4 regions of the Streptomyces sp. TLI_053 genome follow, and region 3 is predicted to be linked to each of the others. Evidence: riboswitches for the same ligand, from Rfam matches in the RefSeq annotation. Region 3 holds a riboswitch; each other region holds the start of a gene.
The links. Region 3 has a riboswitch for cobalamin ahead of BLU95_RS12015 (cobalamin biosynthesis protein). Riboswitches for the same ligand answer to the same signal wherever they lie in the genome.

Region 1 (5,242 bases), 4.3 Mb from region 3:
GGGCATCCCGGTCCGCTGAGGGGCCCGCGCACCCGGCGGGTCTGTCGGTGCCGACTGCGATGATGGACGGGTCCTGAACGTTCCACCGGGGGAGCCGCGCCCGTGCCGGAAGGCCACATCATCCACCGCCTCGCCGCCGAGAACCACCGTGCCTTCGGTGGCCGGGCGGTCCGTGCCAGCAGCCCCCAGGGGCGGTTCGCGGACGCCGCCGAGCTGATCGACGGGCGGGAGCTGGAGGCCGCCGAGGCGGTCGGCAAGCACCTGTTCCTCGGCTTCGGCGAGGACGCCTGGGTGCACATCCACCTCGGCCTGTACGGCGGCTTCACCTTCGCCGCGATCGGCGACGGACCGGTGCCGCCCCCCGTCGGCCTGGTCCGGTTGCGGCTGGAGAACGACGAGCACGTCGCCGATCTGCGCGGCCCCAACACCTGCGAGCTGATCACCGGCGCCGAGAAGGCCGCGGTGGCGGCCCGGCTCGGCCCCGACCCGCTGCGCGCCGACGCCGACCCGGACGCCGCCTGGCGGCGGATGACGAGCAGCAGGACGACGGTCGCGGCCCTGCTGCTGGACCAGAAGGTGCTGGCCGGGGTGGGGAACGTCTACCGCGCCGAGGTGCTGTTCCGGCACGGCATCGATCCGCACCGGGCGGGGCGCGAGCTGCTCCGGGCCGAGTGGGACGCGATCTGGGCCGACCTGGTCGCGCTGATGCGCGAGGGCGTCGGCGCGGGCCGCATCGACACCGTGCGCCCCGAGCACACCCCCGAGGCGATGGGCCGCCCGCCGCGGGTCGACGACCACGGCGGCGAGGTGTACGTCTACCGGCGGGCCGGGATGCCGTGCCTGGTCTGCGCCACCGAGGTCCGGGCGGAGGAGCACGCCTCCCGCAATCTGTTCTGGTGCCCCTCCTGCCAGCCGGCGGGCGTCCCGGTCCGCTGACCGGTCCGTCGACCGGTCCGTAGACCGGGCCGCCGGTCGGCCGGGGTCAGCCGGTGGCCGCGTCGTGCTCGTCGTGCTCGTGCCGGCCGTGGTGCCCGGAACGCTCGTGCTGCTCGTGCTGCTTGTGGGGCTCATGGGGCTCGTGGTGCGTGTGCCGCTCGGGAGTGTCGACGGCGCACGCGTCCAGCAGGGGGCGCAGGTCCGCGTCCACGAGCCGGTAGCGCACGACGCGTCCCTCCTTCTCGCCGATCACCGCCCCCGCCGTCCGCAGCAGCCGCAGGGCCTGGGACACGGCGGGGTCGCGCATGCCGGTGGCGACCGCCAGGTCGCTGACGGCGAGCGGCCCGGTGCGGTGCAGCGCCAGCAGCAGGGCGAGGCGGCCCGGGTCGGCGAGCAGCGAGAACCGCTCGGCCCAGGAGCGGACGTGGGCGGTGTCGCCGATCGCCGCGATGGCCTCGCAGACCCGGTGCCCGTCGATGGTGCGGTGGCCCGCGCGGTCGGCCGGAACGAGATGCATACGGGCCATTCTCGCAGGCCGGACGCTGTGATCCTGGACACCTGCGCAGGTGCGCAGCCTTGCAAGGGTCGTCGCCCGCCCCCTACGGTGTTGCCCGCCGTGGTGCTCGGGAAGACCGGTGACGGACCCTCAGGGGTTCCAGTCCGGAGCGGCCCTCGCCACTGTGATCGGGGGGAAGTGTCCGTACCCACGTCGCCACTGGGCGCCTCGCGCGTCCGGGAAGGCGGGTACGGGAGCCCCGTCAGCCAGGAGACCGGCCGCGGCATCTCACGAAGTGTTTCCACGAGGTGCTGGAGCGTGATCCCAGGATGACCCTGCCCGAAACCGTCGCCGCCCCGGCGGCGCCCACCGCCCTGCCCACCTTCCGATGGCGGCGGGAGGACACCGTGCGGACCGCCGGCCTGATGGGCGTGATCCTGGCCATGCACGTGGTGGCCTTCGGAACGCTGATCTTCCTGGTCGCGCCGGAGAAGTACGAGGTGGGCACGCAGGTCTTCGGGGTGGGCCTGGGGATCACCGCGTACACCCTCGGCATGCGGCACGCCTTCGACGCCGACCACATCGCGGTGATCGACAACACCACCCGGAAGCTGATGGCGGACGGCAAGCGGCCGGTCTCGGTCGGCTTCTGGTTCGCGCTCGGGCACTCCTCGATGGTGGTGCTGATGGCCGCCCTGGTGGCGGGCGGCGCGCAGCTGGCCAGCACCCTGATGGACGACGAGTCCAGCACCCACCAGTGGCTGGGCGTGGTCGGCACCTCGGCCTCCGGTGCCTTCCTCTACCTGATCGGCGCGCTCAACCTGGCCGCGCTGTTCGGCATCCTCAAGGTCTTCCGCTCGATGCGGGAGGGCCGGTTCGACGAGGCGGAGCTGGAGGACCACCTCAACTCGCGCGGCCTGCTGGCCCGGGTGCTGAACCGGGCGACCCGCTCGATCACCCGCCCCGGCCAGATGTTCCCGGTCGGCATGGTGCTCGGCCTGGGCTTCGACACCGCGACCGAGGTCACCCTGATGGTGATGGCGGGCTCCGGCGCGGCGTCCGGCCTGCCCTGGTACGCGATCGTCTGCCTGCCGCTGCTGTTCGCGGCCGGGATGAGCCTGTTCGACACCCTGGACGGCACCTTCATGAACTTCGCCTACCAGTGGGCGTTCTCCAACCCGGTGCGCAAGGTGTACTACAACCTGACCATCACCGGGCTGTCCATCGCGGTGGCGTTCATCATCGGGACCATCGAACTCGTCGGCGTCCTGCACGAGAAGTTCGACCTCACCGACCCGGTGACCGGCTGGATCGCGGACATCACCCTGGACAACGTCGGCTACGCCATCGTCGGCCTGTTCGTCGCCGTCTGGGCCGCCGCCATCGCCTACTGGCGCCTCGCCGGCGTCGAGCAGAAGTGGGCCACTCCCGCCACCCCCGCCCCCGCCACCGCCGACCCGGCCCCCGCCACCCCCGCCCCCACCGGCGGCGCCGAGTAGTCCGGCCCGGGCCCGGGTGGGGGCGTTCGGCGGGCGGATCGGGGGCGGGGTTCGTAGGCTCGACCCATGGCTGATGCGTACGCGGGCCGGCGGGAGCGGTTGCGGGAGCACTGCAGTGCGTCCGGGACCGACGCGGCGCTGATCACCCGGGCGGCGAACGTGCGGTACCTCACCGGGTGTCCGCCGTGCGGGGCGACCCTGTTGCTGACCCGGGACCGGGCGCTGCTGGCGCTGCCCGACGACCTGCCGCCGGACGACACCGGGGAGCACCTGATCTCGCCCGAGGTGACCAGGCTGGAGGTGGCGGCCGGGGCGGACACCGCGCTGGCCGCGGCGGGCGCCGCGGCGGGGCTGCGGCTGGCCGGGCTGGCGGTCGAGGAGCACGATCTGACGGTCACCCGGCACCGGGCCGTGGCCGGGCTGGTCGAGGGCACCCGGCTGGCGGACGTCGGACAGGCGGTCGAGCGGCTGCGGGTGGTCAAGGACGAGTACGAGATCGCCGATCTGCGGATCGCGGCGGAGATCGCCGACCAGGCGCTCGGCGAGCTGCTGGAGTCGATCCTGGTCGGCCGGACCGAGCGGCACCTGGCGATGGAGCTGGAGCGCCGGATGATCGACCACGGCGCGGACCGCGCGGCGTTCCCGGTCTCGGTGGGCACCGGCAGCCACTCCGGGCAGCAGGCGCACCAGCCCACCGACCGCCGGGTCGAGGAGGGCGATTTCCTGACCGTGGTGCTCGGCGCCCGGTACCGGGGCTACGGGGTCTCGACCGCCCGGACCTTCGTGATCGGCGCGGCCCCGGCCCCCTGGCAGGTGGAGCTGCACCGGCTGGTGTTCCGGGCCCAGCGGGCCGGCCGGGAGGCGCTCGGCCCGGGGGTCGAGCAGCACGTGCCGGACCAGGCGGCGCGGGAGATCCTGCAGTCCGCCGGGCACACGGAGACCTCTCCGCACCCGGTCGGCCACGGTATCGGGCTGGAGATCCGGGAGGCACCGCGTCTCGGTCCCGCGGACATGGGTAAACTGGACAGCCGCGTGCCGGTCACCGTCGGCCCGGGGGTCCACCTCCCGGGACGCGGCGGGGTCCGGATCGAGGACACGCTCGTCGTCCGCCCCCTTGAGGAGGGCGGTCCCGAGCTGCTCACCATCACCACCAAGGAGCTCCTCGCGCTGTGACGCTCCCGCGGCACAGGACGCGTTCCTTGGTTCCTTGACAGCTATATCCAGGAGTAAGTGCGCCCGTGGCTTCCACGAACGATCTCAAGAACGGCATGGTCCTCAAGCTGGAGGGCGGCAAGCTCTGGTCCGTCGTCGAGTTCCAGCACGTCAAGCCCGGCAAGGGTCCGGCCTTCGTGCGCACCAAGCTCAAGGAGGTCCTGACGGGCAAGGTCGTCGACAAGACCTTCAACGCGGGCACCAAGGTCGAGACCGCCAACGTCGACAAGCGCGGCATGCAGTTCTCGTACAAGGACGGCGAGAACTTCGTGTTCATGGACATGGACACCTACGACCAGCTGACCATCGAGCCGGTCGTCGTCGGCGACGCCGCCAAGTACCTGCTGGAGGGCTTCGAGGCCCTGGTCGCGACCAACGAGGGCGCGGTCCTCTACATCGAGCTCCCGGCCGCGGTCGAGCTCGTCATCGCCGAGACCGAGCCGGGTGTCCAGGGCGACCGCTCCACCGGTGGCACCAAGCCGGCCACCCTGGAGACCGGCGCCGAGATCCAGGTGCCGCTCTTCATCACCACCGGCGAGAAGGTCAAGGTCGACACCCGCGACGGCAGCTACCTCGGCCGGGTGAAGTAAGTCCGTGTCGTCCGCACGCACCAAGGCCCGCACGCGAGCCTTCCAGATCCTGTTCGAGGCCGACCACCGCGGGGTCGACCCGCTGACGGTCCTCGCCGACTGGGTGGCCCGGGCCCGGGAGCCCAAGCCGGACGAGGGCACCCCGCAGGTCGCCGAGTACACCATGGAACTGGTGGAGGGGTACGTCCAGTACGCCCGCCGGATCGATGAGCTGATCTCGCAGTACGCCGTCGGCTGGACGCTCGACCGGATGCCGATCGCGGACCGCAACGTCCTGCGGCTCGGCGCCTACGAGCTCATCTGGGAGGACGGCGTCCCGGACGCGGTCGTCGTCGACGAGGCGGTGGAGATCGCCAAGGAGTACTCCACCGACGACTCCCCGGCGTTCGTCAACGGTCTGCTGGCCCGCTTCATGGAGCTCAAGCCGAGCATCCGCCGCTGAGGCGCGCACCCGCACCGACGGCCGTCGGACCGGAAACGGTCCGGCGGCCGTTCGGCGTGTTCACCCG
Region 2 (5,242 bases), 2.0 Mb from region 3:
GCGGGGCGTTCGAGTCGTTCCGCCGCCGGCGGCTCACGGTGCACAACGACAACCTCGTCGAAGTGGTGACCGGCGACGCCGTCGGCCCGCGACTGCGCCAGGCGTGGGCCAGCGCCCGCGAGCAGATCCGTCAGCTCGAATCCCCGCCCTACTTCCCCCAGGGCGAAGCCGTCGAGGACGCGCTGGCGACCCTCGCCCGCGGTGTGACGCAGCGGGTCGTCTACTCGAAGGCGTCACTGGAGATGCCCGGGCGGCTGGAGTCGGCCATCGAACCGTGCGTCGAGGCCGGCGAGCTGGCCCGGGTGGCGCCGACGGTACCGGTCAAGCTGGTGATCATCGATGAGGCGTACGCACTGGTGTCCCTGTCGATCAGGGAGACGGACGTGCACAACACCATGCTGGTGGTGCAGCCGTGCGGCCTGCTCTCCGCACTCCTCGCACTCTTCGAGCAGACCTGGCAGCAGGCGCTCCCCTTCCACGGCCGCGCCACCCGCCCGGCCGGCCTGCTGCCGGCCGACCGCCGCCTGCTCCGCCTCCTCGCCGGCGGTGCGAGCGACGAGGTCATCGCCCGCGAACTGGGCATCAGCCGCCGCACCTTCTTCCGCCGGCTCCAGACCCTGATGGCCCGTCTGGGCGCCGAGAACCGCTTCCAGATGGCCCTCCAGGCGCAGCGCTCCGGCTGGCTGTAGCTCCCGCCCGCCGGCGCACCCGCCCCCACCGGCCGCGGACCGACGGCAGACCGGCCTCGGACCCGCCGCGAGGTCGGACGCGGGTCGGACGCAAGGTCGGACGCGGGTCGACAGCGCCCTGACCAAGCCTGATACCTTTCGATCGCCGTGGTGTTCGGGAAACCGGTCGAAGTCCGGTGCGGCCCTCGCCACTGTTGCCGCGGAGTACCGCGGCCCTCGCTGACCGGCTTCCCCCGCGGTCAGGACCACTGGGCGGCCGGACGAGCCACCCGGGAAGGTCGGCCGCGGCACGTCGATGCGGAAGCCAGGAGACCGGCCACGGCACGACATGTTCCACGAGGGTCTTGGAGAACACGTGCCCAGCGGTCTGCTGCATCCGTTCCGTTCCATATGTTCCGTTCGTCCTACTCTTCCCGCACGCATCGCACGCCCGCCACGTGCCGGGCGAGCGGCCGCCGCCGTCCTGCTCGTCGGCGTGCTCGGAGGGTGCGCCGGCGCCCCCGCTCCCGCCGCGTCCGGCGGCTCGACCGTGAGTGGCGCGCCGGTCGACCTGGACAACTGCGGGACCACCGTGTCGGTCGGTACGCCGCCCGAACGGCTGGTGACGCTCAACCAGGGTGCCACCCAGGTGGCCCTGGCCCTCGGCCTGGAGTCCCGGATGGCCGGTACCGCCTACCTCGACGACGCCGTCCCGGAGAAGTGGAAGGCGGCCTACGACTCCGTCCCGGTGCTCTCCAAGGAGTACCCGACGAAGGAGAAGCTCCTCGCGTCCCGCCCCGACTTCCTGTACGCCTCCTACGCCAGCGCCTTCACCGACAAGGCCGTGGGCTCCCGGGAGGAACTGCGCGGCCAGGGCATCCCGTCGTACGTGTCCCCGTTCGGCTGCTCGGACAAGAGCAAGGTCGCGCCGACGACCTGGCAGGCGATGTGGGGCGAACTGAACGACGTCGCCAAGGTCTTCGGCGTCACGGAGCGGGCCACCGCGATCCAGCGGGGGCAGGAGCAGCAGCTGGCACAGCTCGGGGCGACGGCCGCCGGCAAGGGCCTGAAGGTCCTGTGGTTCGACTCGGACACCAAGACGCCGTTCGTCGGCGCCGGTCACGGCGGGCCCCAGCTGGTGCTCGACGCCGTGGGCGCCGCCAACGTCTTCGGGGACCTGCCCGGCGGCTGGCAGAACGTGAGCTGGGAGAAGGTCGTCGCCGCGGACCCGGACGCCGTCGTGATCGCGGACGCCGACTGGGACACCGCCCAGTCCAAGATCGACTACTTGCAGGGCGACCCGGTGCTGAGCAAGCTCACCGCCGTGCAGCGCAAGGCCTTCGTGGTGGTGCCGTTCTCCGAGTCGACCCCCGGTGTGCTGCTCGCCGACGGCGCCGCCCGGGTGTCCGCGGGACTGAGCCGGCTGCACCAGGGTTCATGAGCACCGCGCCCCACCCCGTCGCGCGGCCCGCCGGCCGGGGCCGCGCGACGGCGGCCCTGACCGTCGGCGCGGCCCTGCTGCTGGCCACCGTGCTGCTCGGCCTGGCCGTGGGCTCGCAGCACGAGCCGGTCCCGACCGTGATCGACGTCGTGATGCGCCGGCTCGGGCTCGGCAGCCCGGACGTGACGCTGCTGGACGACCGGATCGTCTGGCAACTGCGACTCCCCCGGGTGCTGGGAGCGGCTGCCACCGGCGCCGGGCTGGCGGTCTGCGGCGCGGTGCTGCAGACGCTGACCGGGAACGACCTGGCCGATCCCTTCCTGCTCGGGATCTCGGACGGAGCCGCCGCCGGCGCGGTCACCGTGATCGTCCTCGGCGTCGGCGTGACCGGTGCCGTGGGCACCGGCGCGGTGGCGACGGCGGCCTTCGCCGGCGCCCTGCTCGCCGCCACCGCCGTCCTGGCACTGGCCGGCGCCCGCAACCGGTCGCTGCCGACCACCCGGACCGTGCTCGCCGGCATCGCGGTGGGACAGATGTGCGGGGCCTTCACCTCGTTCGTCGTGATGGTCCTCGGGGACCGCAACGCGGCGCGCGGCGTCATGGAGTGGACACTGGGCTCCGTCGCCGGCGTGCGGTGGCCCACCGCCGTCTTCCTGACCGCGGTCGCGCTGATCGGCGTGACGGTCCTGACCTCCTCGGCCCGCGACCTGGACGCCTTCGCCTTCGGCGAGACCTCCGCCCGCTCCCTCGGCGTCCACGTGGAACGCACCCGCTGGCTCCTCGTCGCCACCGCCGCCCTGGTGACCGCGTGCCTGGTCGCCAACACCGGCGTCATCGGCTTCCTCGGCCTGGTCGTACCGCACGTGGTCCGTCTCGCCTGCGGACCGCGCCACGCGCTGCTGCTGCCCGTGTCGGCGCTGGTGGGCGCGTCCCTCCTGGTGGGCAGCGACATCGTGGCGCGCTCGATCCTCCCCGATCGGGAGATCCCCGTCGGCGTCGTCACGGCCGGGCTCGGAGCGCCCTTCTTCGCCTGGCTGCTGTGGCGCCAGGGGCGGGCCGACGGGAGCGCCCTGTGACCGCGACGCCCCCCGTCGAGCTGCGCGTGGAGGGACTTCGTGTGCGCGTCGGCGCGGCCACGCTGCTGGACGGGATCTCGCTCGTGTTCGGCCCCGGCCGGATCACGGGCCTGCTCGGGCCCAACGGCGCCGGGAAGACCACCCTGCTCCGCACGGTCGCCGGGCTGATCCGGCCGACCGCGGGGCGGGTCCTCCTGGACGGAACCGACCTCCACACGCTCACGGCCCGCCGACGCGCCCGGCAGGTGGCCTTCATGGAGCAGCAGGCGGACACCCGACTCCCGCTGACGGCCCGCCAGGTCGTCGAGCTCGGACGCACACCGCACCGCGGCCGCTGGCCCGTACCGGCGAACGCCGCCGCCGACGCCCACGAGAAGTCCGTTCTCGCCGGCGCCGTCGCCGCCGCCGACGTCGGCCACCTGCTCGACCGGCCCTGGCCGACGCTGTCGGGCGGCGAGCGACAGCGTGTCCAGCTCGCGCGGGCGCTGGTGCAGGAGCCCGGCGTGCTCCTGCTCGACGAGCCCACCAACCACCTCGACCTGCGCCACCAGCTCGGCTTCCTGGAAACCGTCCGCGGACTGGGCATCACCACGGTCGCCGCGCTGCACGACCTCGAACTCGCCGCCGCCTACTGCGACGAGGTCGTCGTCCTGCTCGACGGCCGACTCTTCGCCCACGGGCCCGTCGCCGAGGTGCTCACCTCCCCCACGATCGCCCGGGTCTACGACGTCGACGTCACCGTGGAGCGGCACCCCCGGCACGACAGACCGCACATCCGGTGGAACGGACTGCTCCCCGAAAGGACGACCCCATGACTTCTCCTGCCCAGGACGGCGCCGCCCACGGCAGTGCCGTGCTCCTGGTCGGCATGTCGATCGGGGAAGTCGTCCGCCGTGACGAACTCCTCCGGACGGCGGCCTCGCAGCGGGCCTCGATCGCCTTTCTGCAACAGGGGGACCCGTCCCTGTCGGCCGAGCTGACCAGGCTGGCCGACGCGGGCACCGGGACCGTGGTCGTGATCGGTGTCCGCCTGGCGGCCTCCGGCCCGGCCCATTCCTGGCTGCGGCGGATCGCCGCGCACTGGTGGCGCGAGCGGGCGGGCCACCGTCCCGAACTCCTCGTCGCGACCCGCCTCGCCGATTCGCCGGACGCGGTCACCGCGGTGTCCTCGGTGACGAAGGCCATCACCGGCACCGAGCCCGGCCTCACGTCCGCGGCCTGGGAGGAGGTCCCCGGGCACCGGCACCAGGTCATGGTGTGCCGCGGCCCGCGCTGCACGGCCGTCGGCGCCGAGGCGGTCCAGCGGGAGCTGGTGCGGAAGCTGGCCGAGCTGGGCCTCGGCGACGACGACGTGCTGCTCACCCTGACGGGGTGCCAGTTCCCCTGCAACCAGGCTCCCGTCGTCAGCGTGCAGCCGGACGACGTCTGGTACGGGAGGATCGACCCGGCTGCCGCCGACCGCGTCGTCACCGAGCACCTCGCCGGCGGACGACCGGTCGAGTCCCACCGACTCCCCCGCCACCGGAAGGAGCGGGCGGCCCCCTCCCACGGCTGACCGGGATTCCCCACGGGGCCGGCGGTCGTGCAGGGGACACCGTGGCATCCCGGTGGGTCGGACCCTGTCGGGACCGGCCCACGGGGCCGGCGTCAGCCGTAGTCTGCGGTCTTCCGCACCTCGCCGAAGCGCGGGAAGACCCGCTCCACGGTGAACTCGTGCTCGTCCGCCGCCAGTCCGGACATCGCGTCGGCCACGAACTCCAGTCGGTAGCCGTGGTCCGCCGCGGCCCGTGCGGTGGACTCGACGCCCATCGTGGTGACCAGGCCGGCGATCACCAGGGTGTCCGCACCCAGTTGGCGCAACCGCTCGTCCAGATCGGTCCCGTAGAACGCGCCGATGGTGCGCTTGACCACCACGACGTCGCCGGCGTGCACCAGGCCGTCGGCGAAGCCGCTGCCCGGCGGCTGCTCGGCGACGTTCGGACGCTCCACCCGCACCAGCACCACCGGCCGGCCACTCGCCCGGAACGACTCGGCCAACCCGCGGCAGCGCGCGAGCA
Region 3 (5,242 bases):
CGGTGAACGGGTATCGGACGTCACTCATGCATGCTCCCCAGGGGCTCCGGGCGGAAGGAACGGCAGCGATCCGGCCGCCGGCACCCCGCCCTCGATCAGCTTCCACAGCGCGTCGGTGTCGGCGTGTTCCTCGATCAGTTCGCCCAGCCGGTCGAGCCGGGCCTCCCGCGCGTCGGTGAAGGAGGTGTCCGGCGCGGGGACGAACGCCCGGCCGGCCGCCGTCGCGACCTCGCGCAGCAGCGCGCGCCGGAAGCCGTCGTTCTCCAGCGCGCCGTGCCAGGTGGTGCCCAGGACGGAACCCACCCGGCACCCGTCGAGGCTCTGTCCGTCGTCATCGGAGATGAAGGCCTCCCCGCCCTCGACCGCGACGATGCCGTGGTGGATCTCGTAGCCCTCGACCCGCTCCCCGAACGCCTCGCCGACGGGCCGGCCGAGCACCTTCTCCACGCCGAAGCGCACGGACGTCGGCAGCAGCCCGAGGCCCTCCACCGGGCCCGCCTTCGACTCGACCTCGTCGACGATCGAGCCGGCCAGCATCTGGTAGCCGCCGCAGACGCCCAGCACCGGCAGCCCGGCCGCCGCCCGGGCCCTCAGCACCGGTTCGAAGCCGCGCTCGCGCAGCCAGCCGAGGTCGGCGACGGTGGCCCGGGTGCCGGGCAGCACCACCAGGTCGGCGTCGGCCAGCTCCTCCGGCCTGGTGGCCCAGCGGACCAGCACACCGGGTTCCTGGGCGAGCGCGTCCAGGTCGGTGAAGTTGGACAGCCGGGGGAAGCGCAGCACCGCCACCCGCAGCACGTCGGCGCCCAGCGGGCCGCGCGCGGCGGTCCGGTCGACGACGGTGGACAGGTCGAGCGAGTCCTCCGCGTCCAGCCAGAGGTCCGGCAGCATCGGCAGGGTGCCGAGCACCGGACGCCCGGTCAGCTCCCGCAGCATCTCCAGCCCGGGGGCCAGCAGCCGTGCGTCGCCGCGGAACTTGTTGACGAACCAGCCGGCCACGTGCCGCTGGTCCTCCGCCGACAGCAGCGCCAGCGTCCCGTACATGGCCGCGAACACGCCGCCGCGGTCGATGTCCCCGACCACGACGACCGGCAGGCCGGCCGCGGTGGCCAGGCCCATGTTGGCGATGTCCCGGTCCCGCAGGTTGATCTCGGTGGGCGAGCCGGCGCCCTCGCAGACCACCACGTCGAAGCGGCGGCGCAGGTCGGCCAGGCACTCCAGGGCGCGTTCCAGCAGCAGCGGCTTGCGTTCGCGGTAGTCCAGCGCGCCGACCTCGGCGACCGGGCGGCCCAGCAGCACCACCTGGCTGCGGCCGTTCGCGCCGGGCTTGAGCAGCACCGGGTTCATCGCCGCCTCCGGCTCGACCCGGGCGGCCTGCGCCTGCATCACCTGGGCGCGGCCGATCTCGGCTCCGTCGGCGGTGACGAAGGAGTTCAGCGACATGTTCTGCGCCTTGAACGGCGCGACCGAGACCCCCTGCCGCGCCAGCCAGCGGCAGATGCCCGCCGTGACCACGCTCTTGCCGGCGTCCGAGGTCGTCCCGGCGACCAGCAGTGCCTTGCTCATGCCCGGTACCTCCGCTTCCTGATCAGCGCCGCCCGCAGCAGCAGGTGCCCGGCGACGGTCGTACCCAGGGCCAGCGCGCCCACCCGCCGGGAGAGCACGCAGGCCCGCTCGATGTCGTCCACCCCGACCGGGCGCAGCCCCTCACCGAGCACCGGCCGGTGCTCCGTGCGATCGCCGTACCGGAGCGTCCCGCCGAGGCGGACGCCGACCGCGCCGGCGAAGGCCGACTCGGCCTGGCCGGCGTTGGGGCTGGGGTGCGCGGAGCCGTCCCGCCGCCAGATCCGCCAGGCGGTGCCCGGTTCGGGGGCGGCGGCCACCGTCAGCAGCGCGGTCAGCCGGGCGCCCGGCCAGCCCGCCACGTCGTCCAGCCGGGCCGAGGCCCAGCCGAACCGGGCGTAGCGCGGCGAGCGGTGACCGACCATCGCGTCCAGGGTGTTCACGGCGCGGAACGCCAGCAGCCCCGGGGTACCGGCCAGGCCGCCCCAGACCAGGGCGTTCACCACGGCGTCGGCGGTGTTCTCGGCCACCGACTCGACCACCGCGCGGGCGATCTGCTGCTCGTCCAGGGCGCTCGGGTCGCGTCCGCACAGGTGCGGCAGCCGTTCCCGGGCCGCCGTCAGGTCACCGGCCGTCAGCGCGCGGCCGACGGTGCGGGCCTCCCGGGTCAGCGAGGTGCCGCCGAGCACCGTCCAGGTCGCGGCGGCGGCGAGCGCGGCCCGGCCGAGCGGCCGTCGGGCCAGCAGCCGGTCGGCGGCCACCGCGCCGGCCGCGACGGCGCCCACGCACAGCGCGGTGTAGGCGGTGCCGGCCGCGCGGTCGTCGCGCCACAGCAGCCGCTCCAGCCGACCGGCCGCGCTGCCGAAGCCGGCCACCGGGTGGCCGCGGCGCGGATCGCCGAACCGGGCGTCGGCCAGGTACCCGGCGACGGCGCCCGCGCCGAACGCGGCGGCCCGGGTCAGCGGGCGCAAGGGAGGGCGGGTGGCGCGGTCGGCGGAGTGCTCGGGGGGAGGTCCCGGCCCGGCGGGGCAGCCTGCATCGCGTGCGTGTCCTCACTCAGGGTCCGCGCCCTGGATCGACGTACCGGGGGCGAGAGTCTCCTGGCTCCCGGGTCGGACGCGCTCCCGGGCCTTCCGGCGGCCGCTGACGGCCCTCCGTGGCTGAACTCCGGTCGTGCTCCCCGGTGACAGTGGCGGGACCGCGCCGGACTCGCACCGGCTTCCTCTGCTTGCCTCCGTAATGGCTGAAGGATCCCATCACGGGCCCGAAGGGGGAGTCAACCGAGGTCGCGGAGGGGTTGGTCACACGCCGGGGCCCTCCCGGCGGCCGCCCCGGCACCCGCTCGGCACCTGCCCCGTGCCCGCCCCGGCACCCGTCCGCCGCCCGCCCCGGCGGCCCGCCGTGCCCCGTCGCTACCTCCGAGGCCGCCCGCCGCCGGACCGCGCCCCGCTGTGCGATCCTCCACCCCCGCCGGGCGGCGCGCCCGCCCCGCTTCGTGCGTTCGTCGGCTGGGGCACCACCCGGCGCCGCGCCTACCGTCGGGACCCATGCGACCCCAGCGCCCCCACCTCTTCGCACGTCCGGCCCGGTCCGCCCCGCCCGCCCCGCCGCCCCCGGTGCCGTTCTCGCCCGCCGCCGTCCGCGCCCACCGCGCCGCCCTCGGCCTGACGCCCGAGCAGGTCGCCGAGGGGATGGCCGCGCACGGCGTCCGGCTGCTCCCGGCCCACGTCCTCGGCTGGGAGAACGGCGGTCCGCCCCCCGGCGAGGAGGAGTTCCTCGCCCTGGCCCGGGCGCTGTGGTGCCCGCCCGAGCAGCTGATGGGTGTCCGCCCGGCGAGCCTGCGGGACTTCCGGCTCGCCCGCGAACTGAGCCAGGACGGCGCGGCCCGCCGGATCGGCGTCCCGGCCGGGGAGTACCGGCGGGCCGAGGTCACCGGCCAGTGGGACGGCGACGCCGAGCCGACGGCCGCGCTCGCGCACGTGCTGGGCCTGACCCTGCGGGAGCTGGTCGCGGCCACCGGCCGCCGGGAGGAGCTGGACCGGCGGCTGCGGCGCTGCGTGGACGGCCGCTGGCAGGCGCAGGTCGGCGCGATCGTCCGGATCGTGCCGGTGGACCGGGCGGACCTCGAGGCCGTCCTGCCCGTGCTCCAGGACGAGCGGCAGGTGCCCGCGCACTGGGGGTCCGGCGGCTGGGGGCCCGCCGAGGGGGCGGCCGCGCCGTCCGCGGCCGGGGGCCCGCCGGTCGAGCACTTCTGGGAGCTGCTGGCCCGACGGGAGCCCGCGATCCCCGTGTGATCCGGCGTTCGTTCTGGCACTCTCGTTCTGACGATCCCGGTGCGGCCCTCCCCGCGCGGCAACCCGTACGGCCGTGTCCTGCTGGCCCGGCCGGGTCGCGGCCAGTGGACTGGGCTGTGACGTGGGTCCGGACACCGGTCGGCCCAGAACCGAGCAGCGGGGAGCGAGTATGCGTTGGGGAATCGCGGCCACCGTGGCGGCCGCCGCGGTCGGCACCGGGGCGGCCGTCCTGGTGATCGGCCGCCGGGCCTCGGAGCGGATGGTCCGCCCGGCCGGGGCCGCCCGGGAGCGGACCGGCCCGGTCGTGGTCCAGAGCCTGGGGGCCGGGCGGATCACCTTCACCCGGAGCGCGGAGAGCGAGCGCCCCGGGCGCTGGGCCGTCGAGTGGGGGGAGGACGGGCACGCCGTCGTCGAGGAGGTCCTGCACCGCGACGAACGGGGCGTCACCCGCCGCCTGGTCCGCGCCGACCGTGGCACCCTCGCCCCCGGTACCGAGGTCCGCTTCACCCCGCGGGTGTACCTCGGCGACCCGGCCTCGGCCCTCGGCCTGACCTTCGGCGAGACCGCCGTCGAGGGGGAGCTGGGCGCGCTGCCCGCCTGGTGGCTGGACGGCAAGCGCGGCACCTGGGTGATCCTGGTGCACGGCCCGGACGCCGACCGCGCCCAGGTGCTGCCCGTCCTGCCCGTGCTGCGGCGGCTCGGCCTGCCCGCGCTGGCGGTCAGCTACCGGGGCGACGCGGGCGCGCCGGCCTCCCCCGACGGCCTGGGCCACTTCGGCGAGACGGAGTGGCGGGACGTCGAGGCGGCGATCCGGCTGGCCCTGGACGGCGGCGCGGGCCGGGTGGTGCTGTACGGCTGGTCGCTGGGCGCCACGATGGCCCTGCAGGCCGCCGCCCGCTCGGACTTCGCCTCCTCGGTCAGCAGCCTGGTCCTGGACTCCCCGGTGCTGGACTGGCCGGCCACGGCCCGCCGGGGCGCGGCCAGGGCCGGGTACCGGGGCGCGGCCGCCGAACTCGGCGCGCTGGCCGCCGAGGGCCGGACCGGCGTGGATCTGGCCGACTTCGCCCGTCTCGCGGAGGGCACCGACCTGCGGGTGCCCACCCTGGTGCTGCACGGCCCCGACGATCCGGTGGCGCCGTTCCGGGCCGCCGAGCGGCTGGCCGCGAGCCGTCCGTCCCTGGTGAACCTCCAGGCCTTCCCCGGCGGCGACCACGCCGCGCTGTGGAACACCGACCCGGACCGCTACTCCGAGACCCTGCGCCGCTGGCTCACGCCCTTCTGCTGAGCCGCCGCCCCCGTCGCCCCCGCCGCCCCGGCTCCGGCCCCGCCGGGTGCTCCCCGCCGCGTCGCGCGGGGCCGGGGAGCCGGGGGGAGCGGGTGAGCGGCCG
Region 4 (5,242 bases), 6.0 Mb from region 3:
CACGCACCCGGGGGCTGATCGGCCGCCGCGAACTGGCGTCGGTGCGGCCGGGCGCGGTCCTGCTGAACACCGCCCGGGGCGGGATCGTCGACGAAGCGGCCTTGGCCGACGCCCTTCGCGATCCCGGGCACCCGCTCGCGGCGGCGGCCGTCGACACCTTCGAGCACGAGCACGCCGCTTTCGTCTCACCGCTCTTCGGGCTCCCGAACGCCCTGCTGACGCCGCACGTCGCGGGGATGACCCGTGGTGCGATGGCCGAGGCCGCCGTCCGCTGCGCCGACCACGTGGCGGCGCTGCTGGCCGGTCGGCCGGAGGGCGTGCCGGTGGCGACGGGCTGACGAGCTGACCGGCTGACGGGCCGTCGGTTCCTGCCCTGCCGTTCGGCAGGGGTGGAGCCGCCGGGTGGGCTCGGTAGATGTGCCGATCGGTACATGTGCGGGTGGGGGTGCCGCGACCAGGATTGGGGGCATCGAGAGGGCGGCCGACGGGGCCGCCGGGGAGGGAGACCCACCATGTTCCGCATTCGTACCCGCAACCGTGCCGCCGTCCGGACCACACGAACCGTTCGGGCTGCTCGGACCGCACGGGTTTCCGCTGCCGCCGGGCTGGCCCTCGCCGCTCTCTCGGGCGTCGCGCCGGCCTCCGCCGACACCCTGTCCACGGACGGCGTGTCCACGGTTTCCCTGTCCGGCGAGTCCGGGCCCGCCGGCCGGGGCGACCGGCCCGTGCGGACGGCGGGCGTCAGCGGCAGCGCCCGGATCTCGTACGCCTTCTCCCCGGACGACGAGATCCGGTTCACCGTCGACGCCCGCGCGAAGCCCTACTCCCGCCCCCTCCCGGGGACGAACTCGCCGAACGGGCTGCCCACCGATGCCGTGGGCACGGTCCGCTACTCCCACCGCGTGGCCGCCACCGGCGAGGTCCACAGCGCCGAGGCCGAGGTGGACTGCCTGAGCACCGGCGGCCCGGTCGCCACCCTGACCGCCGTCATCGGCTCGGACACCGAGAACCGCAAGGAGCGGATCGGTCTCAGCGTCTACCAGGGCAGCGGCCGCGACGGCGCCCGCCTCGGCTTCTCCTGGGGCGTGGCCAATCTCGACCTGGACGCCGACCAGAAGCCCTACCAACCGGTGGTCGGCACCTGCATGGCCCCGGCGCCGTTCGCCCCGGTGCTGCAGGGCGGTTTCACCGTCCACCACGTGGAGTTGGAGGCCCCGAGGACGCCCGGCCGGTAGGGCGCGGTCCTGGCCGGACCGCGCCCTGGAGAGAGCAAGGCCGGGGTCAGGGCGCGGTGATGCCCGGCTGGGCACCGGCGCCGAAGGACCAGCCCTCGACCTCGCCCGGGGCCGGGTTGTAGGAGCCGGCGCCGAGGCTGCTGTAGGACCACGGGCCGCCGTGCGGGGCGTGCCAGTACGACCAGTAAGCGGTGCCGGTGGGGTTGGTGCAGGTCGTCGGCAGGGCGTTGATCTTGCAGACGAAACCCGGGAAGCGCGGGTGGAAGGAGTAGGAGAAGCCGGCGCCGGTGATCGCGGCGAGGCCGCTCGCCGGGTCGCCCGGGGCGCAGCCGGTCTCGATGCCACCACCGAGGGCGGTGAAGTCGACGACGACGGTGACGCCGGAGGTGCCGGAACAGGCGGCGGCCTGCGCCTGCGGGGCGGTCGCGGTGGAGACGCCGAGCAGGCCGGCGGTGAGGGCCGCAGCGGTGGCGAAGGCGCCGAGGGTACGGCGCGCCGGGTGGACGGAGGTGGTCATGGGCGTGCTCCTGGGGTGTGGCGGGCGGCAGTGCGGGTCACGGCCGGGCGGGCGACCCTCAGGGGCGCACGGCCGGGGCCGGGCAGGCCAGGGTCGGGGCGGACGGGCGGGCGCCGTGGGCACTGAGGCCGGCCAGGCCCTGGCCGGAGAGGCCGAGGACGGCCTGAGCGGTGGCCCGGGCGGCGTTGGCGGGGTTGAAGCCGCTGGCGTCGTAGGCGACGGCGCCGCGCACGGAGGGGTCGGCCGAGCAGCCCTGCTGGAGCTTCACCAGGCTGCTCCAGCCCTTGAGACCGCTGATGAACCGTCCGCCGGGGAGCAGGGCGGAGGTGGCCAGGCCGGTGCTGTTGGCGTTGGAGGTGGTGGCACCGGCCGCGGCGAAACCGCCGTCGGTGTTCTGGTGGGCCGTCAGCCAGTCCAGGCCCGCCTTGGCCTTGGCGCTGCGGCCGGTGGCGGCGAGCGCCTGGGCCGCGAGCGCGGTGGCGTCGGCGTCGGCGGTGCAGGTGGCCTGCCCGAAGGAGACCGGGAAGCCGCCGTCGGCGCACTGGGCGGCGGCCAGGAAGTCGACGGCCGGGGCCGGTACCCCACCGGGGGTGCGCTGGAGGGCGATCAGGGCGAGGGACTGGCCGAAGGCGTTGCTGTAGTCGCCCCACTGGGAGCGGTCGGAGAAGCGGCCGCTCGGCGTCAGCAGGGAGCGCAGCCGGGCGGGCAGGTCGACGCCGCCGAAGGCCGACGGGTCGGCGCCGCGCACCTCGGCGGCCAGCAGGAGCTTGGCGGTGGCACCGGCGTAGGCCTCGGTGGTGCCGTCGCCGAGGTAGCCGCTCAGGATGTCGGGGCGGGCGAGCCAGGCGGTGGCGCGGGCGGCGGCCTGGTCGGCGCTGCCCGCGGCGGCGAAGGCGAGCACGGCGTCGATGGTGAGGCCCTGATCGGGGTAGGCGGTGCCGTCAAAGACCGACTCGAAGTGGTCGCCGTTGACCAGCTGGCGCGCGAGCCAGCCGGCCGCGGCGGCGTCAGGGCGGTAGGTGGTGGCGTTGTCGCCGGAGGCCGGGGCCGCAACGGTGACGGCCGGCGCGGTGAGGGCCGGGACGGGCGCGGCAGCCTGGGCGGCGGTGGCGGCGGGGAGGGTGGCGGTCAGGGCCAGCGCGGATATCGCGAGCAGGCGGAGCGGGCGGCGGCGGAGCGCGGAGTCGGACATGCGAGGCCTTTCCGGGCCTGGGCGCACGGGCGGCCGCCGGCAACCGCGCGGGACGGACCGCCCGACGGCTCCGGGAGCCCCTGGCCGCAGACCACGACGGGAGGAGGGGACACGCCTCCGCCGACGGGTACTCGGGCTCGCCACCGACTGCCGTCGGCGGCCTACCGTTGCGGGTCAGCGCCGGAATTCGACCGGACTTCCCCCGACGGCGGAGTCAGAACATGACGGCTCATGATGTCGGCTCGGCCGAGAGAGGGTCAAGGCCGGTTCGAGGTCGGATCGCCGTCGCCGGGTCTCGGCTGACAGGACCTCAGCGGCCCGGGCCGCCGGGACCGGCGGGCGGTGGTCCGTCACCTGGACCGCACAGGCGGGTCGTCGGTACCAGCACTTCGGCGACGAGCCTGCTGCGGCGGGAGCGGCGGTCCGGTCACGGCAAGGACCCGCCCGGCTGCCGCAGGGATGCGGCGGCCGGGCGGGAGACCGGGGCGGACGGGGGCCGGGCTTCGGGGTCGAGAGCCCTTGGGTCCCCGGGGCAGCCGCCTTCGGTCAGCAGGTGCCGGCCGCGCGCTCGCGCACGACCAGGTCGGTACGGCCCGCCGTGGCGTCCAGCCAGACCACCCGGGTCCCCCGGTCGGCCACCGGGGAGTACTGGCCGCCCCGGTTGCAGGACATCCGCTCCGGGGTGCCGCCGGTGAGCGGGAGCTGCCAGAGCTTGGGCAGGTCCGTGTTCCTGGTGCCGCCCGTCACCGGGCGAGCGGCTTCGGCGAAGGTGACGGCCCGGTCGGAGGCGGTGAGGCCGGAGATCCGGCGCGGCTCGGTGCCGGTGCCGAGCCTCGGGCCCGCGGGCAGGAGGTCGCTCACTCCGGAGCCGTCCAGCGCGCCGGAGCGGATCGTGCTGCCCTTCGTCCGGTCGAAGGGGGTCTCGACCCACAGCAGCCGGCCACCGGCCAGTCGGGTGCTGCCGACCTCGGTCCCGGCGGCGGCGTTCGCGTCGTCCACCACGTACTGGGCGACGACCTTGCCGGCGGCGAGCGAGTAGACCGTCGGCGCGCTCACCGTCCGCTCACCGACCTGCCAGCTCTCGGTCCAGGCGAGCAGGCCGTCCCGGAAGGCGAGGGCGGAGGCCCGGTGGCCCTCCGGCAGCGCGATCGGCACCGCCGGGGCGCCGGCGCGGGAGAGCACCGGCCCGCCGCGGCCGGTGGCGTAGTCCGTCATCAGGAAGGCGACGTCCCCACCGGAGACCCGGACATCGCCGAAGTACTGGTTCGCGCCGCGCTGGACGCTGCGCGCCGGGCCACCGTCGAGCGGCCGGGCCAGCACCTCCATGCCCCAACCACCGTCGGCCCCCGGCCCCATCGCCACCCACGCGGCCGTCGTACCGTCGGTCGCGGGCCAGCCGTGCGAGCGGCCGTCCTCCGCGCTGAGCCGGGCGGGCTCGGCGGAGCCGGCGACGGCGCCCGTGTACACGGCCATGCTGCCCTTGGCGCCCTCGCCCGCGGTGGCCGCCACCCAGCGGCCGGCCGCGACGTCCGGTGCCACGCTCTCGGTGGAGAGTTCGCGCAGCAGCGGCCGGCTGTCCACGCCGATCCGGCGCTGCCAGCCGTCCTTGATCCCGTGGGCGTCGAAGGCGCTGGCCACGGTGCGGAGTTGGGCGCGGGAGAGACCGAGGGTGCGGCCCGCGGCGAGCACCGCGTTGCGGGCGTCGACGAAGTCGTCCAGCGGGGTGAGGTACTCGGCCAGCGCGCGGTAGACCAGACGGTCGGCGAGGAGCGGGTCGAGGGTGCGCCGGATGTCCCACAACGCGCCGGAGAAGATGGTGGAGTTGAGGTGCACGCCGCCGTTGTCGACCCCGGCGGGGGCTCCGACGTAGTCGGCGACGGTGGTGCGGCGGTCGTCCAGCCGGCGGCCGGCGCAGGCCTCGGGGGTGCCGGTGCGGCAGAGGTCCTCACCGAGCAGCGCGGCCCTGGGGTCGGTCATCGGCATGCCTCGGCCGGTCACCTCGATGGCGTTGCCGAAGTAGTCGGCGACGGCCTCGTCGAGGGCACCGGACTGGCCGAGTCCGACCAGCTCCGCGGTGTGCTTCACGACGCCGTGCGTCATCTCGTGGCCGGCCACGTCGCGCGCGGCGGAGAACGGGAGGTACTTGCCGCTGCCGCCTCCGTAGACCATCTTCCGGCCGTCCCAGTAGGCGTTGTCCAGGGGCTCGCCGAAGCTGGTGACGTTCACGACGGAGGTGATCGGTCCGCCCTTGCCGTCGATCCCGTCGCGGCCCAGTCGGTCGCGGTAGAAGTCGTACAC

Region 1: another riboswitch for cobalamin. It lies ahead of nicT (Nickel transporter NicT); the one in region 3 lies ahead of BLU95_RS12015 (cobalamin biosynthesis protein).
Region 2: another riboswitch for cobalamin. It lies ahead of BLU95_RS04000 (ABC transporter substrate-binding protein); the one in region 3 lies ahead of BLU95_RS12015 (cobalamin biosynthesis protein).
Region 4: another riboswitch for cobalamin. It lies ahead of BLU95_RS37690 (peptidase); the one in region 3 lies ahead of BLU95_RS12015 (cobalamin biosynthesis protein).

What each region holds. Positions count from the first base shown of each region.
Region 1 is NZ_LT629775.1:7,352,825-7,358,066, forward strand. Features, by position in the region: gene BLU95_RS30805 (AAA family ATPase) at 1-19, shown strand, start outside; gene BLU95_RS30810 (Fpg/Nei family DNA glycosylase) at 103-936, shown strand; partial or broken gene BLU95_RS30815 (ArsR/SmtB family transcription factor) at 1,118-1,453, opposite strand; cobalamin riboswitch at 1,537-1,729, shown strand; gene nicT (Nickel transporter NicT) at 1,762-2,931, shown strand; gene BLU95_RS30825 (M24 family metallopeptidase) at 2,998-4,104, shown strand; gene efp (elongation factor P) at 4,170-4,733, shown strand; gene nusB (transcription antitermination factor NusB) at 4,738-5,175, shown strand.
Region 2 is NZ_LT629775.1:1,084,230-1,089,471, forward strand. Features, by position in the region: gene BLU95_RS03995 (helix-turn-helix domain-containing protein) at 1-689, shown strand, start outside; cobalamin riboswitch at 821-1,024, shown strand; gene BLU95_RS04000 (ABC transporter substrate-binding protein) at 1,219-2,109, shown strand; gene BLU95_RS04005 (FecCD family ABC transporter permease) at 2,106-3,185, shown strand; gene BLU95_RS04010 (ABC transporter ATP-binding protein) at 3,182-4,000, shown strand; gene BLU95_RS04015 ((2Fe-2S) ferredoxin domain-containing protein) at 3,997-4,740, shown strand; gene BLU95_RS04020 (isochorismatase family protein) at 4,833-5,242, opposite strand, start outside.
Region 3 is NZ_LT629775.1:3,081,390-3,086,631, reverse strand. Features, by position in the region: gene BLU95_RS12025 (putative cobaltochelatase) at 1-28, opposite strand, end outside; gene BLU95_RS12020 (cobyric acid synthase) at 25-1,563, opposite strand; gene BLU95_RS12015 (cobalamin biosynthesis protein) at 1,560-2,531, opposite strand; cobalamin riboswitch at 2,635-2,833, opposite strand; gene BLU95_RS12010 (helix-turn-helix domain-containing protein) at 3,108-3,854, shown strand; gene BLU95_RS12005 (alpha/beta hydrolase family protein) at 4,024-5,139, shown strand.
Region 4 is NZ_LT629775.1:9,100,961-9,106,202, reverse strand. Features, by position in the region: gene BLU95_RS37705 (NAD(P)-dependent oxidoreductase) at 1-338, shown strand, start outside; gene BLU95_RS37700 (hypothetical protein) at 669-1,235, shown strand; gene BLU95_RS45355 (hypothetical protein) at 1,282-1,752, opposite strand; gene BLU95_RS37690 (peptidase) at 1,811-2,944, opposite strand; cobalamin riboswitch at 3,050-3,169, opposite strand; gene BLU95_RS45350 (M4 family metallopeptidase) at 3,491-5,242, opposite strand, start outside.